One region of the Streptomyces sp. NPDC014764 genome, then DNA from elsewhere that is predicted to be linked to it. Evidence: riboswitches for the same ligand, from Rfam matches in the RefSeq annotation. Region 1 holds a riboswitch; each other region holds the start of a gene.
What was found. A riboswitch is a leader RNA that binds a small molecule or an ion and turns the genes downstream of it on or off. The one in region 1 is predicted to bind cobalamin.
Positions count from the first base shown of each region.

Region 2: another riboswitch for cobalamin. It lies ahead of ACF1AG_RS09510 (ribonucleoside-diphosphate reductase subunit alpha); the one in region 1 lies ahead of ACF1AG_RS01880 (prenyltransferase/squalene oxidase repeat-containing protein).
Region 3: another riboswitch for cobalamin. It lies ahead of ACF1AG_RS17790 (ABC transporter substrate-binding protein); the one in region 1 lies ahead of ACF1AG_RS01880 (prenyltransferase/squalene oxidase repeat-containing protein).
Region 4: another riboswitch for cobalamin. It lies ahead of ACF1AG_RS25785 (cobalamin biosynthesis protein); the one in region 1 lies ahead of ACF1AG_RS01880 (prenyltransferase/squalene oxidase repeat-containing protein).

Region 1 is NZ_JBIBXY010000001.1:407,484-411,184, forward strand. Features, by position in the region: gene ACF1AG_RS01870 (glycosyltransferase family 4 protein) at 1-625, opposite strand, end outside; gene ACF1AG_RS01875 (TetR family transcriptional regulator) at 833-1,483, shown strand; cobalamin riboswitch at 1,613-1,751, shown strand; gene ACF1AG_RS01880 (prenyltransferase/squalene oxidase repeat-containing protein) at 1,860-3,077, shown strand; gene ACF1AG_RS01885 (SCO2322 family protein) at 3,074-3,701, shown strand, end outside.
Region 2 is NZ_JBIBXY010000003.1:160,797-164,497, forward strand. Features, by position in the region: gene mctP (monocarboxylate uptake permease MctP) at 1-1,370, shown strand, start outside; gene ACF1AG_RS09505 (GNAT family N-acetyltransferase) at 1,451-1,954, shown strand; cobalamin riboswitch at 2,004-2,175, shown strand; gene ACF1AG_RS09510 (ribonucleoside-diphosphate reductase subunit alpha) at 2,300-3,701, shown strand, end outside.
Region 3 is NZ_JBIBXY010000006.1:292,095-295,795, reverse strand. Features, by position in the region: gene ACF1AG_RS17795 (FecCD family ABC transporter permease) at 1-751, opposite strand, end outside; gene ACF1AG_RS17790 (ABC transporter substrate-binding protein) at 748-1,713, opposite strand; cobalamin riboswitch at 1,822-1,943, opposite strand; gene ACF1AG_RS17785 (class I SAM-dependent methyltransferase) at 1,972-2,589, opposite strand; partial or broken gene ACF1AG_RS17780 (DUF6531 domain-containing protein) at 2,742-3,701, shown strand, end outside.
Region 4 is NZ_JBIBXY010000013.1:57,773-61,473, forward strand. Features, by position in the region: gene ACF1AG_RS25775 (anion permease) at 1-815, shown strand, start outside; gene ACF1AG_RS25780 (hypothetical protein) at 844-1,065, shown strand; cobalamin riboswitch at 1,250-1,389, shown strand; gene ACF1AG_RS25785 (cobalamin biosynthesis protein) at 1,508-2,449, shown strand; gene ACF1AG_RS25790 (cobyric acid synthase) at 2,446-3,701, shown strand, end outside.

The DNA of each region.
Region 1 (3,701 bases):
CGGTGAGCACGGACGGCAGGCGGCGGGCGACCCGCTTCTGCATGCGGGTGAACGCGTACCAGCGGCGCACCGACATACGGCGCTTCCAGTCCTCGGCGGCGTCCAGTTCGAGGCGGCGGTCCACGGTGATGGGGTGGTGGACGGTGGTGACCAGGGGCGCGCCGAGGTCGCCGAGCAGGCCGTAGCCGAGGGTCTGGTTGTCGTGGACGACGTCGAAGTCGCCGCGGCGGGCGCGCAGATGGCGGCGGGCGCGCAGCGAGAAGGTCAGCGGCTCGGGGAAGCCGCCGGTCCACATGGTGGAGACCTCGAGGGCGTCGACCCAGTCGCGGTACTCGTCACGCTTCGGGGTGCGGAAGGGGTCCGGCTGCCGGTAGAGGTCGAGGCTGGGCAGCTCGGTGAGGCTCAGCCCGTCGTACCCCTCGTCGAGCACCGGGTAGGGCTGGGCGCCGATGACCTCGACGCGGTGTCCCAACCGGGCCAGTTCGCGGGAGAGATGGCGCACGTAGACGCCCTGGCCGCCGCAGAACGGGTTTCCCTTGTAGGTGAGGAGCGCGATGCGGAGCGGTCGCGAGCCGTCGGATGCGGGGCCCGCCGAGGGCCCGGCCTGACTGGCCTCAGCGGTCACTCTGGGACCCCCTTCTGCCTGCACTGTCCCGCGACAGTACGACGGGACGCCGATCTAGAACAAGTTTCAGAGTTGATCGTTCGGAGGAACCGAATCTACCGGCAGGTAAGAACGTCGGCAGCGGTGGATCAGGTGATTCACGCCACGGCGGACGCCGTGCCATGCTGTCCGATCATCGATCCTCACCGACTGTCACGGACGGGACCCATGCCCGCGGAAGCCCACAGGACCAAGGCGGCGCCGGACGCCGGGCGCGCCGGGCCGGCCTCCCCGCTCACGGAGCGGCAGGAGGCGCGGCGCCGACGCATCCTCGAGGTGTGCGCGCGGCTGGCCTCGCGGGGCGGTTTCGACGGGGTGCAGATGCGTGAGGTCGCGGAGTCCTCGCAGGTGGCGCTGGGCACGCTGTACCGGTACTTCCCGTCGAAGATCCATCTGCTGGTGGCGACGATGCAGGATCAGCTGGAGCATCTGCACGCGACGCTGCGGAAGAAGCCCCCGGCCGGCGAGACGGCGGCGGAGCGGGTCGCCGGGACGCTGATGCGGGCGTTCCGCGCGATGCAGCGCGACCCGCACCTGGCGGACGCGATGGTGCGGGCGCTGACCTTCGCGGACCGCAGTGTGAGCGCGGAGGTGGAGCAGGTCTTCCGGCGGACCACGGCGATCATCCTCGACGCCACGGATCTGACGGACCCGACGCCCGAGCAGCTCTCGGCCGTCCGGGTGATCGGGCACACCTGGCACTCGACGCTGATCACCTGGCTGTCGGGGCGGGCCTCCATCGAGCAGGTGGGCGTGGACATCGAGACGGTGTGCCGGCTGATCGACCTGACGGCTCCGCCGCGCTCCGGGCAGCACTGACGGAACGCGGTCAACGACTCCCCCTCGCCCGCACCCGCCCACGGGTGCGGGACGGCTCACGGGCGCCGTGACGCCCGTCACCTCACGCCTGTGTGCCTCTCCTCGCGCCCCCGGCCGCCCCGGACACCCGTTCTACGGGCGGGTAGAGTGGCCGCGTCGTATCACAGCCGTACGGGGGGAAGCCGGTGCGAATCCGGCGCTGACCCGCAACCGTGAGCCGTCCTGGGGACGGTGAGCCGGAATGCCCCGCACGGATCGTGACCGGCTCACGTGCCCGGCATCCGCCGGTGCACGGGCACCGTCGAGGTATACGGAGCCGAGCCGCCGGGGTGTCCCGCGCTGCCCGGCCCTCTTCAGGGAGAGGCACCCGCCCGTCATGAACGTCCGCCGCAGCGCAGCGGTGCTGGCCGCCGTCGCCGTCCTCGGCGCCGCCGCACCGGCCGCAGCCGACTCGTCCCCGTCGCCGACCCCGCAGGCACTGCCGTCCGCGCTGTACGGGGACACCGATCCGCAGTACGACGGGGTGTGGCGCCAGTCGCTCGCCCTGCTCGCCCAGCACGCCGCCGGCGCCGAGCCGCCTAAGGCCGCCGTCGGCTGGCTGACCGGCCAGCAGTGCGCCGACGGCTCCTTCGCGCCGTTCCGTGCCGACCCGTCCGCCGCGTGCGACGCGAAGACCATGGTCGACACCAACCAGACCGCCGCCGCCGTGCAGGCGCTCGCCGCGCTCGGCGGCCACGACGCCGTCACGGAGAAGGCCGTCGGCTGGCTTAAGTCCGTGCAGAACGAGGACGGCGGCTGGGGTTACACCGCGGGCGGCCCCAGCGACACCAACTCCACGTCCGTCGTCGTCGGCGCGCTCGCCGCCGCCGGCGAGAAGCCGGGTGAGGTGAGGAAGGGCGGCAAGTCCCCCTACGACGCGCTGCTCGGCCTGGAGCTGCCCTGCACCGGTGAGGGCGCGGGCGCGTTCGCGTACCAGCCGGAGAAGGACGGCTCGCTGACGGCCAACGCGGACGCGACGGCGGCGGGCGTGCTCGGCGCGCTCGGCAAGGGCCTGCTGGTCGAGCCCGGCAAGGGCGACGGCGCCGCCGGTTCCTGCGTCGAGGCGACCACCCCGGCGCAGGCCGCCGCGAACGGCGCCGCGCACCTGGCAGGCGCGCTCGCCGCCAAGGGGTACCTGCTCGCCTCGACGCCCGGCGCCGCGGACCAGCCCGACTTCGGCAACACCGCCGACGCGGTGGTCGCACTCGCCGCGCAGGGCGACACGGCCCAGGCGGAGAAGTCGTACGCCTGGCTGGAGAAGAACGCCGCCGACTGGGCCGCGCAGAGCGGGCCCGGCGCCTACGCGCAGCTGATCCTCGCCTCCCACGCGACCGGCGCGGACCCGCGCGACTTCGGCGGCACGGACCTGGTGAAGCAGCTCCGGGCCGCCGGCCCGGCCGCCCCCGAGAAGACCGCGAAGGCGACCGAGAAGGCCGAGGACGAGAAGGACTCGGACTCCCCGTTCGGCGTGTGGTGGTTCGTCGGCGTCTGCCTGGTCGCGGGCATCGGCATCGGCTTCCTGATCAGCAACCGCACCAAGAGGCAGCAGCCGTGACCCGCCGCCTCACCGTGCTGTTCCTGGCCGCGCTGCTGCCGCTGCTGGCGGGCGCCGGCCAGGCCCAGGCCGCCGGGTACCGCTACTGGTCCTTCTGGGAGCGGGACGGCTCAGCGTGGACGTACGCCACCGTGGGCCCCTCGATGTCGCGGCCCGCGGACGGCGACGTGCTGGGCTTCCGCTTCTCGGTCAGCGAGGACTCGGGCGACGCGGCCAAGCCGCGCGGCACCGCCGACTTCGACACCATCTGCGCGAAGACGCCCGCCGAGGACGGCACGAAGCGAGTGGCGCTGGTGATCGACTTCGGCACGCCCGCCGACGCCCCGTCCGGGGCGAAGCCGCCGGCCGGCCGCACGGCCTGCGCGCAGATGGCTCAGGACGCCACGACGGCGGAGGCGCTGGCCTCGGTCGCCGAGCCGCTGCGCTACGACAGCAACGCACTGCTGTGCGCGATCGCCGGCTACCCGGCGAAGGGCTGCGGCGAGCAGGTCGCCACGGGCGGGAAGGGGTCCGCCTCCACGGGGGCCGCCGAGACCGACGAGGAGGCCTCCGCGCAGGACGACGGCGGCTCCGGGCCCTCCGTGGGGCTGATCGCGGGCGCCGCGGTGGTGGTCGTGCTGGGCG
Region 2 (3,701 bases), on a different contig from region 1:
CGTACACGATCCTCGTGTACCCGCTGATCTTCACGTTCCTGCCCCGGCTGTGGTCGGTGTCGCACAAGCACGGCTATGTGACGACCTCGGACTTCGTGCGCGGCCGGTTCGGCTCGAAGGGGCTGTCGCTGGCCGTCGCGGTCACCGGCATCCTGGCGACGATGCCGTACATCGCGCTGCAACTGGTGGGCATCCAGGCCGTGCTGGACGTGATGGGCGTCGGCGGCGGAGAGAACACCAACTGGTTCATCAAGGACCTGCCGCTGCTCCTCGCCTTCGGTGTGCTGGCCGCGTACACCTACTCGTCGGGGCTGCGGGCGCCCGCGCTGATCGCGTTCGTCAAGGACACGCTGATCTACATCGTGATCGCGGTGGCGATCATCTACATCCCGATCAAGCTGGGCGGGTTCGACGAGATCTTCGCGTCCGCGCAGGAGGCGTACAGCGAGACCAACCCGGCCACGGGTGCCCCGCGCGGCGCCCTGGTGCCGGGCGAGGCGGGCCAGTGGACGTACGCCACGCTGGCGCTGGGCTCGGCGCTCGCGCTGTTCATGTACCCGCACTCGATCACCGCGACGCTGTCCTCGCGCAGCCGTGAGGTGATCCGCCGCAACACCACGATCCTGCCGCTGTACTCGCTGATGCTGGGCCTGCTGGCGCTGCTCGGATTCATGGCGATCGCGGCCGGGGTGAAGGTGCAGAACGGCCAGCTGGCCATCCCGCAGCTGTTCGAGAACATGTTCCCGGACTGGTTCGCCGGTGTGGCCTTCGCGGCGATCGGCATCGGCGCGCTGGTGCCGGCGGCGATCATGTCGATCGCGGCGGCGAACCTGTTCACCCGCAACATCTACAAGGACTTCATCAAGCCCGACGCGACGCCCAAGCAGGAGACCGCCGTCTCCAAGGCCGTGTCGCTGCTGGTGAAGGTGGGCGCGCTGGCCTTCGTGCTGACCATGGACAAGACGGTCGCCATCAACTTCCAGCTGCTCGGCGGCATCTGGATCCTGCAGACCTTCCCGGCGCTGGTGGGCGGCCTGTTCACCCGCTGGTTCCACCGCTGGGCGCTGATCGGCGGCTGGGCGGTCGGCATGATCTACGGCACGGTAGCCGCGTACGGGGTGGCGTCGCCGACGCAGAAGCACTTCGGCGGCTCCGCCAAGGAGATCCCGGGCATCGGGGAGATCGGCTACATCGGCCTCACCGCCTTCGTGATCAACGTGCTGGTCACGGTCGTCCTGACCTTCGTCATGCGGGCGGTCAAGGCGCCGGAGGGCGTCGACGAGACCGAGCCGCGGGACTACACGGCGGACGCCGGCGACCCGGGCGTGCAGGTGGAGCTTCCGCCGGCCACGGCGGACAGCAAGCACTGACGACGTTCACGCACAGGACAGCGGGCCGCCGGTGGAAAACCGGCGGCCCGCTGTCGTCCCCGTGCGGCAGACTCCCCCGCATGGACATCGTCATCCGGCCGGCGGCGCCCGGCGAGCACGCGGAGCTCGGTGAGATCACCGCGCAGGCCTATCTCGGCGACGGGCTGCTGGACTTCGGGGAGTCCGACGCCTACCTGGGCGAGCTGCGGGACGTGGGCAGACGGGCGGCGGCCGCCGAGGTCCTGGTCGCCGTGGCGGACGGCACGCTGCTGGGCGGGGTGACGTTCGTGCCGGGCCCCGGGCCCATGGCCGACATCGCGGAGCCCGGCGAGGCGGAGATACGGATGCTGGCCGTCTCCCCCGCCCACCGCGGCCGGGGCGCCGGCGAGGCGCTGGTGCGCGCCTGCGCCGACCGGGCGCGGGCGCTCGGCCGCACGCGGATGGTGCTGTCCACGCAGCGCACGATGCACTCCGCGCACCGGGTGTACGAGCGGCTGGGCTTCACGCGAGCCCCCGGGCGGGACTGGAACCCGCTGCCGGAGCTGGACGACATCATGCTGCTCGTCTACGAACTGACGCTCTGACGGCTGGGCACAGCCCTTCCGTCCGGCCCCACCATAACTCCAACGCGACACAACATATGGGTCCGTCGGCGACACCCGGCACAAGATGTATGCTCATGCTCGCTGTCGTCGCAGGGGAATCCGGTGCGAATCCGGAACTGTCCCGCAACGGTGTACCCATGCCTGCCCACGGGCGCGCACGGGAGTCAGTCCGAGGACCTGCCGACAGTGCGCCCGGCCCTTCCGGTCCGGGTGCCCTGACGTCCGGGCCTCGCGGAATGGGCCGGTGGACGCGACGCCGCGTGCGTTCGTGTGCTGCCCCCTGCGCTCCTCGAGGCCCCTGTGCCGAGCGAGGGAGAGCCACACGTGACCATCGCGCCAGCCGATCCGGCTTCAGCGACCCGCGTGACCGAGGAGAGCGACGGCCCCGGGGCCGCGCTGCTGCGGACCCTGACCCAGCTGACCGCCGACCTGCCCGACGCCGACGCCGGCCGGGTTGCCGCCGCCGCGCTGCGCGGCCGGTCAGCCGCCGCCGACGAGGCGGAGCTGCGGGACCTGGCCACCGAGGCGGCGGCCGGACTGATCTCCGAGGACCCCGCGTACTCCCGGCTCGCCGCCCGGCTGCTCACCCTCGGCATCCGCGCCGAGGCCGCCTCGCAGGGTGTCACCTCGTTCACCGGCTCGGTGGCCGCCGGTCACCGGGAAGGCCTGATCGGCGACCGCACGGCCGCGTTCATCCGGCTCCACGCGGCCCGTCTGGACGCGCTGGTCGACACGGACGCCGACGACCGGTTCGGCTACTTCGGCCTGCGCACCCTGCACAGCCGCTACCTGCTGCGCCACCCGGTCACCCGCAAGGTCGTCGAGACGCCCCAGCACTTCCTGCTGCGGGTCGCCTGCGGGCTCGCCGAGGACGAGAGCGGGCGGGCGCTGGAGGACGTCGCCGCACTGTACGGGCTGATGAGCCGGCTGGACTACCTGCCCTCCTCCCCCACGCTGTTCAACTCCGGCACCCGCCACCCGCAGATGTCGTCCTGCTACCTCCTGGACTCCCCCAAGGACGAGCTGGACTCCCTCTACGAGCGCTACCACCAGGTCGCACGCCTGTCGAAGCACGCCGGCGGCATCGGCCTGTCCTTCTCCCGGGTCCGCGCCCGGGGTTCGCTGATCCGCGGCACCAACGGGCACTCCAACGGCATCGTCCCGTTCCTGAAGACGCTGGACGCCTCGGTCGCCGCCGTGAACCAGGGCGGCCGGCGCAAGGGCGCCGCCGCGGTCTACCTGGAGACCTGGCACGCGGACATCGAGGAGTTCCTCGAGCTGCGCGACAACACCGGTGAGGACGCCCGCCGTACGCACAACCTGAACCTGGCGCACTGGGTGCCGGACGAGTTCATGCGCCGGGTCGCCGACGACGCGCAGTGGTCGCTGTTCTCCCCGGTGGACGTGCCCGAGCTGGTCGACCTGTGGGGCGAGGAGTTCGACGCGGCCTACCGGGCCGCCGAGGCGAAGGGCCTGGCCCGCAGGACGCTTCCGGCACGCGAGCTGTACGGCCGGATGATGCGCGCCCTCGCGCAGACCGGCAACGGCTGGATGACGTTCAAGGACACCGCCAACCGCACCGCCAACCAGACCGCCGAGCCGGGCCACGTCGTCCACTCCTCCAACCTGTGCACGGAGATCCTGGAGGTCACCGACGACGGGGAGACGGCGGTCTGCAACCTCGGCTCGGTCAACCTCGCGGCATTCGCAGGCCCGGACGGCATGG
Region 3 (3,701 bases), on a different contig from region 1:
GCAGGTTCAGGTTGCGGGCCTGGATCATGAGGACGCCGATGCCGAGCAGGAGGGCCGTGCTCGGCAGCCACAGCGAGCCCCAGTTGACGCCGCCGAGACCGCCGAGGGTCCAGGCGAGGACCGCGCGGGCCTCGTTGCCCCGGGCGGTGGTGAGCAGCAGCAGATCGAGGACTGCGGTGAGTACCGCCGCGATCGCTACTCCGGACAGCACCAGCCGTGCCGAGGTGATGCGTCCGCCGGTGCGGGCGGTGGCGTACACGAGCAGGAGCGCGCCCAGGGCGCCCACGAAGGCGGCCATCGACAGGGAGAGGGGCCCGAAGAAGGTGACCCCGAACACGATCACGGAGACCGCGCCGAGCGACGCCCCCGAAGAGACGCCGAGCAGGTACGGCTCGGCGAGCGGGTTGCGCACCAGTGCCTGCAGAGCCGTACCGATGACCGCCAGGCCGGCGCCGGTGACCGCACCGAGCAGCACCCGCGGCGCCCGCACGTCCACCACGATGGTCTCCCGGGCCCGCGACCAGTCCGGCTGCTGCCAGTCGGCGCCCAGCGCGTGCGTCACGATGCCCCACACCTGGCCGGGCGGCACCCGGACGGAGCCGATCGCGAGGCCCGCCGTGGCGGAGACGACGAGCAACGCCGTGAGTGCCAGCAGTGTGACGGCCAGCCGTGTACGGCCTGTCTCCGGCCTGGTGGTCTTCCGCCGAGGCGCCGCCTCTTCGGCGGGCGTGCCCGTGGCGGCCTGGGTCACCGGAAGCTCTCGGGGTGCAGTCCGCGGGCCAGGTCCTCGACCGCGTAGGCCGAGCGGATGCCGACCAGGGTGGCGGTCAGCGGCAGGACGACGAACCGCTTGTTCCTGATGGCGGGTACGTCGGCGAGCGCGGGCTGGGAGAGCAGGTACTCCTTCTTCTCCTTCACGCTTCCGGCGCCCGCGTAGTCGTAGATCGCGATGACTTCCGGTTTGCGTTCGACGACCTGCTCCCAGGAGACGTCGCCGAAGACGTCGTCGAGGTCGGCGAAGACGTTCTCGCCGCCGGCCAGCCGGATAAGCTCGGTGCCCAGGCTCTTGCCGCCCGCGGTGAAGGCGCTCTTGTCGCCGCTGTCGTAGACGAAGACGGACAGCTCGGGCTCGCTCTGGACCTTGTCGGCGGCCTTGGCGACGCGGACCTCGAGGTCGGTGACCAGGTCGTCGGCCCGGTCCGGGACGCCGAAGATCGTGCCGATGGTGCGGATCTCGTCGTAGGTGTCCTTCATCGTCACCCGCTTCCCGCCGCAGTACTCGCGGTTGAGGTAGGTGTCGATGCCCGCGTCGGCGAACGCCTTGCGGGAGCGGCCCTCCTTCTCGTCGAAGGCGCTGCCGTAGCCGCCGTAGACGAGGTCGGGTTCGGCGTCCAGGACCTTCTCGAAGGACGGTTCCCTCTCCGCCAGTTCCGGTACGGACTCGTAGTCCCTCTCCAGCTCGGGCAGGACGGCGGAGTCGGGGAAGGCCGTGCCGACCATGCGGTCCTTCAGGCCGAGGGCGAGCATGAGTTCCGCCGGGTGCTGGTGGATGGTGACCACCCGAGACGGAGGCTTGTCGTACGTCGTCTTCACGCCGCAGTTGTCGACGGTGACCGGGAAGCCCTCGGACGCGGCTGCGGTGGCCTTCGCGTCCCCGCCGCCCTCGTCGGACGCACCGCAGCCGGTGGTCAGCAGCATGGACGACAGTGCCATGGCAGCGGCCGTGGCACGACGGAACCCGCGCGTGCGGGCAGGGGTGAACAGCTGGGACACGTGAAGCCTCCTGGAGTCCGCGCTCCTCGGATCGGGCCCGCGACGGACCAGTGTCCTGACTCCCGGATCGACGTTCCCTCCGCCTTCCCGCGCGGTGCGCAGTGGCATGTCGGAGGGGCGCTCCCCGGTCACAGTGGCGGGACCGTGCCGGATTCGCACCGGCTTCCTGTCTCCCGTCGCGGCGATGACCAGGTGATCCTACGGTCCTCCGAGCCGACGGCAAAGGGCGTGCGGACCCGGCCGCACGCCCTTTGCCTCCCTCACGCTTCGCAGACCGCCCGAGGGACGAGCCGCTCGGCACTCTCGTCGTAGGGGCGCCCGTCGAACCCGCCGAAGACCTCCACGCGGCCGAAACCCGTCTCCTCGGCCATCCGCGGCAGCTCCACCGCGCTGTACGCGAACCACGTCAAGGTGGCCCGCGTCACTCGCTCGCCCCGGACCAGCGACCAGCACCCACTCGCTGCGCAGGCGCGCCCACTCGTCCAGCACGGTGTCGGTCTGCACCATCAGGTCGTCGCCCCGCCGCACCACCTTGGGCGGGGTGACCCTGCGGGCCAGGAGCTCCTTCCCGGTGAGGTCGAGGACGAGCTTGCCGCCGGGAGCCAGGCAGGTGTACATGGTGCGCAACACGCGCGCGTTGTCGGCGGGGTCCTCGAAGTACCCGAAGGAGGTGAACATGTCGAGGACGACGTCGAAGCCACCCGGTGCCTCGTACTCGCGGGCGTCGGCCCGCACGTACGTCACCTCCGCACCGGCGTCGGCCGACCGCTTGCGTGCCCGGTCCAGCATGGCCGGGCTCAGGTCCACTCCGGTCACGCGGTGACCGCGACGGGCGAGCGGCACGGTGAACACCCCGGGTCCGCATCCGGCCTGTCCGCAGAGGTTGTACAACTGCCCACCCAGCACGCCGCTCGCGCAGGCGCGCGGCCAGCGGCTGCTGGCCGAAGACCACGGCGTCGGAGCGAGGGCTGCGGCGCAGTGCCTCAAGCGGTGTCCGGTCGGCAGATGCTGTCGCCACTGACTACCTGCCCGAGGGCCAGGGCGAGGTGCCCTGGCATCAGATCGTCGACACCCGTCTGAACGACGCGCTGGTGGCGTGGGTGAACGTCTCGACCGGCAACCTGATGCTGGCGGCCACGGACTTCGACATCGCGGGCGTCGGCCAGAGACTCCAGTTGACCCGCACCTACAACTCCCTGGAACCCCCGTGGGGGAAGGTGTCGCAGCCGTGGTGGCAGGCGTATGAGTGCTACCTCCAGGTGAAGGACGGTGAGGTGGGCGTCTTCGACGCCACCGGCGAGCTGCTGCACTCCACGGCCAACGCCGACGGCACGTACACGACGCCGGCCGGTTACTCGAAGGACCTGAGGAAGAACGCGGACGGGATCTACACCCTGACCGACCGCAGGTCCGGCTCGAAGGACACGTACAGCGAGCACGGCACCCTCACGAGGGTGACGGACAGGAACGACGGCACGATCACCGTCGACCAGCACGACGAGGGCGCCGAGCACAAGGGCTTCAAGCTCACCGAGACCCGCTCGGGCCGTTGGATCGACCTGGTCAAGACCTACCCGAACCAGTGGCAGGCCAAGGACCACACAGGCCGCACCGCCGTCCTCGACCTCGACGGGGCCGGGAACCTGGCCAAGGTGACGGACACGGCCGGCAAGGCCACCGCCTACGAGTACGACTCCTCCGTCGGGTGACGAAGGTGACCACCCCCGAGGGCACGGTCACCCTGTTCACCTACGACGGCCACAACCGCGTCACCTCCATGCAGCGCGCCACCGAGTCGACGTCGAGCGGCCACACGGGCCCGACCTGGCGCTACGACTACACGGCCGCCACATCGGCGGATGCGGCGACGACCACGGTCACCGATCCGGACGGCGACGCCACGAAGTACATTCACGATGCGGACGGCG
Region 4 (3,701 bases), on a different contig from region 1:
CGGGCGTCGCCGCGATGCTCGCGACCCGGCTCACCTACCGCATGGGCCGCAACGCCGACGCCAAGTCCTCCGAGAAGGGCTACCGCGCCGGGCAGATCGCCTCGGCCGGCCTGGTCTCCCTGGCCCACGGCACCAACGACGCCCAGAAGACGATGGGCATCATCACCCTCGCCCTGGTCGCCGGCGGCGCCGTCGCCCCCGACTCCGACCCGCCGATGTGGGTCATCCTCTCCGCGGGCATCGCCATCGCCCTCGGCACCTACCTGGGCGGCTGGCGCATCATCCGCACCATGGGCAAGGGCCTGACCGACCTCCAGCCGCAGCAGGGCTTCGCGGCCCAGACCAGCGCCGCGACGGTCATCCTGGCCTCCTCGCACCTGGGCTTCTCCCTCTCCACCACGCACTCCGTGTCCGGTGCCGTCATGGGTGCCGGCCTCGGCCGCAAGGGCGGCGTGGTCCGCTGGTCCACGGCCACCCGGATGTTCGTCGCCTGGGGCCTGACCCTGCCGGCCGCCGCCCTGGTCGCGGCGATCGCCGAGTGGGTGTGCGGCTTCGGGGACTGGGGCACCGCCGTCGTTGCCGTCTTCCTGATCACCTCCAGCGCGGCCATCTGGAAGATCTCCCGGCGCGAGATCGTCGACCACACCAACGTCAACGACCACGACACCCCCGCCGAGGAGCCCGCCGGTGTGGTCACCCAGGCCATCGCCGCTGTGACCCCGCCGCCCGCCGGCCCCTCCGAGGACCTCTCGGCCACCATCCCGGCCCCGGCCGCCGCCGACCCGCAGGCCCCGTCGGCCACCTCGACCGTCTGACCGCGTCCGGCACGCAGAAGGAAGCAGCATGAAGATCGACTGGGCGGCCCTCGGCTCCGTGTTCGGCGTGAGCCTCGTGGTCACCGTGGCCCTGGTGGCCCTGTTCACCCTCGGCATCTCCGGTATGTCCCGCCGCGAGCGGGCCACCGCCGAGGGCCGGTCCACGGCCCTCGCGGTCACCGGCGCCTACGCCTGCTTCGCCGCGTGCGCGGCGGCCGTGGGCTACGGCATCTACCTGATCATGGCCTGACGACAAGGCCGCACGCGTGAGCGGGCGGGACGGGAGCAGCGGCTCCCGTCCCGCCCGCTGCCGTGTCCGCGCGTCCGTGCGCCGTGTCCGGCGTGTCCATGCGCCGTTCCCGCCGTTCACCCACGTGAGCCCCTCTGTGGGCCTCGGCACACTTCAGCCCCGCAGGTCAAAGGCAAGTTGACGGCCCTTCCAAGGGCATGGTGGACTGCCTCCGCCAATACGGCGGCAGGAGAGGAAGCCGGTGCGAATCCGGCGCGGTCCCGCCACTGTCACCGGGGTGAGCCCCGGGAGCCAGGAACTCTCGCCGCCGGTCTCGTCGAACCAGGGCGTGGACACCCTGAGTGAGGACATATCGCCATGCGCGGCAGCCTGTCGAGGTCGATCAGCGACACCCCACCCCCCTTCGGGGCCGTGACCTCCGGATCCGTCACCGGCTGAACCCATGGGTGCCGATCGCGTGTTCGCGTACGGCGCCGCCGCCGGCCTCCTCGGCGACCTGCTGCTCGGCGATCCCCGCCGTGGGCATCCGGTCGCCGCTTTCGGGCGGGCCGCGGCTGCCGTGGAGCGGGTGCTGTGGCGGGACGACCGGGGCCGCGGGGCCGTGCACACCGCCGTGTGCGTCGGCGGCGCCGTCACGGTCGCAGGCCTGGCAGCCCGCGCCGCACGCCGTGGTCCTGCCGCTTCCGTCGCCCTGACCGGCGTCGCCACCTGGGCCGTCGTCGGCGGTACCTCGCTGGCCCGGGAGGCCCGGACCATCGGGCGGGCGCTCGAAGCCGGGGACGTCGAGGCCGCGAGGGAGCGGCTGCCGCACCTGTGCGGCCGTGACCCGCAGGCCCTGGACGCCGACGGGATCGCCCGTGCCGTGGTGGAGTCCGTCGCCGAGAACACCTCCGACGCCGTGGTGGGCGCCCTCGTGTGGGGCGCGGTCGCCGGGGTGCCGGGCCTGGTGGGCTTCCGGGCCGTCAACACCCTGGACGCGATGGTGGGTCACAAGTCGCCCCGGTACCGCCGTTACGGCTGGGCGTCCGCCCGTCTCGACGACGTCGCCGGCTGGCCGGGCGCGCGCCTGACGGCCGTCCTCGCCGCGCTGAGCGGGCCGGACCCGCGCGGGGCGGTACGGGCCTGGCGCGCGGACGCGGGCAAACACCCCAGCCCCAACGCCGGTCCCGTCGAGGCGTCCTTCGCGGGCGCGCTCGGCGTGCGGCTCGGCGGGACGCTCTCCTACGGCGGGCGGGTCGAGCACCGGCCCGTCCTCAACGGCGGCGGACGCCCCGTCGCCGTCGCCGACATCGACCGGGCGGTGCGCCTGTCGCGGCGGGTGGGCTGGCTGGCGCTGGCGGCCGGGGTGGCCGCGCGGCGCCTACGGAAGGGACGTGCGAAGTGAGCGGTGGCGGACTGCTGGTCGCCGGGACCACCTCGGACGCCGGCAAGAGCGTGGTCACCGCCGGGATCTGCCGGTGGCTGGTACGCCAGGGGGTGAAGGTCGCGCCGTTCAAGGCGCAGAACATGTCGCTGAACTCGTTCGTCACCCGCGAGGGCGCCGAGATCGGGCGCGCCCAGGCGATGCAGGCGCAGGCGTGCCGGGTGGAGCCGACGGCGCTGATGAACCCGGTGCTGCTGAAGCCGGGCGGCGACCGGTCCAGCCAGGTGGTGCTGATGGGCCGCCCGGTCGGCGAGATGAGCGCCCGCGGCTACCACGGCGGCCGCCAGGAGAGCCTCCTCGGCACGGTCCTCGACTGTCTGGAGCGGCTGCGGAGCGAGTACGACGCGGTGATCTGCGAGGGCGCCGGAAGCCCCGCGGAGATCAACCTGCGCCGTACCGACATCGTCAACATGGGGATCGCGCGGGGCGCGCGGCTGCCCGTGCTGGTCGTCGGGGACATCGACCGGGGCGGCGTCTTCGCGTCCTTCTTCGGCACGGTCGCCCTCCTCTCCCCGGAGGACCAGGAGCTGGTCGCCGGGTTCCTGGTGAACAAGTTCCGCGGGGACGTCTCCCTGCTGGAGCCGGGCCTGGAGATGCTGCACGGCCTGACCGGGCGGCGCTCGTACGGCGTGCTGCCGTTCCGGCACGGCCTCGGCATCGACGAGGAGGACGGGCTCCGCGTGTCGCTCCGGGGCGCCGTACGGGAGTCCGCGGTGGCCGCGCCGGCCGGCGAGGAGGTGCTGCGGGTCGCGGTGTGCGCGGTGCCGCTGATGTCCAACTTCACCGACGTGGACGCGCTGGCGGCCGAACCGGGCGTCGTGGTGCGGTTCGTGGACCGGCCGGACGAACTCGCCGACGCGGACCTCGTCGTCGTGCCCGGCACCCGCGGCACCGTGAAGGCACTGCGCTGGCTGCGGGAGCGCGGGCTGGCGGACGCGCTGGTGCGGCGGGCCGCCGAGGGCCGGCCGCTGCTGGGCATCTGCGGCGGCTTCCAGCTGCTCGGCGAGCACATCGAGGACGACGTGGAGAGCCGCGCGGGCCATGTGGACGGGCTCGGCGTGCTGCCCGTACGGGTGCGGTTCGCCCGCGGGAAGACCCTGGCCCGCCCTGTCGGCGAGGCCCTCGGGGAGCGCGTCGAGGGCTACGAGATCCATCACGGGGTCGCCGACGTGCTCGGCGGTGAGGCCTTCCTGGACGGGTGCCGCGTGGACGC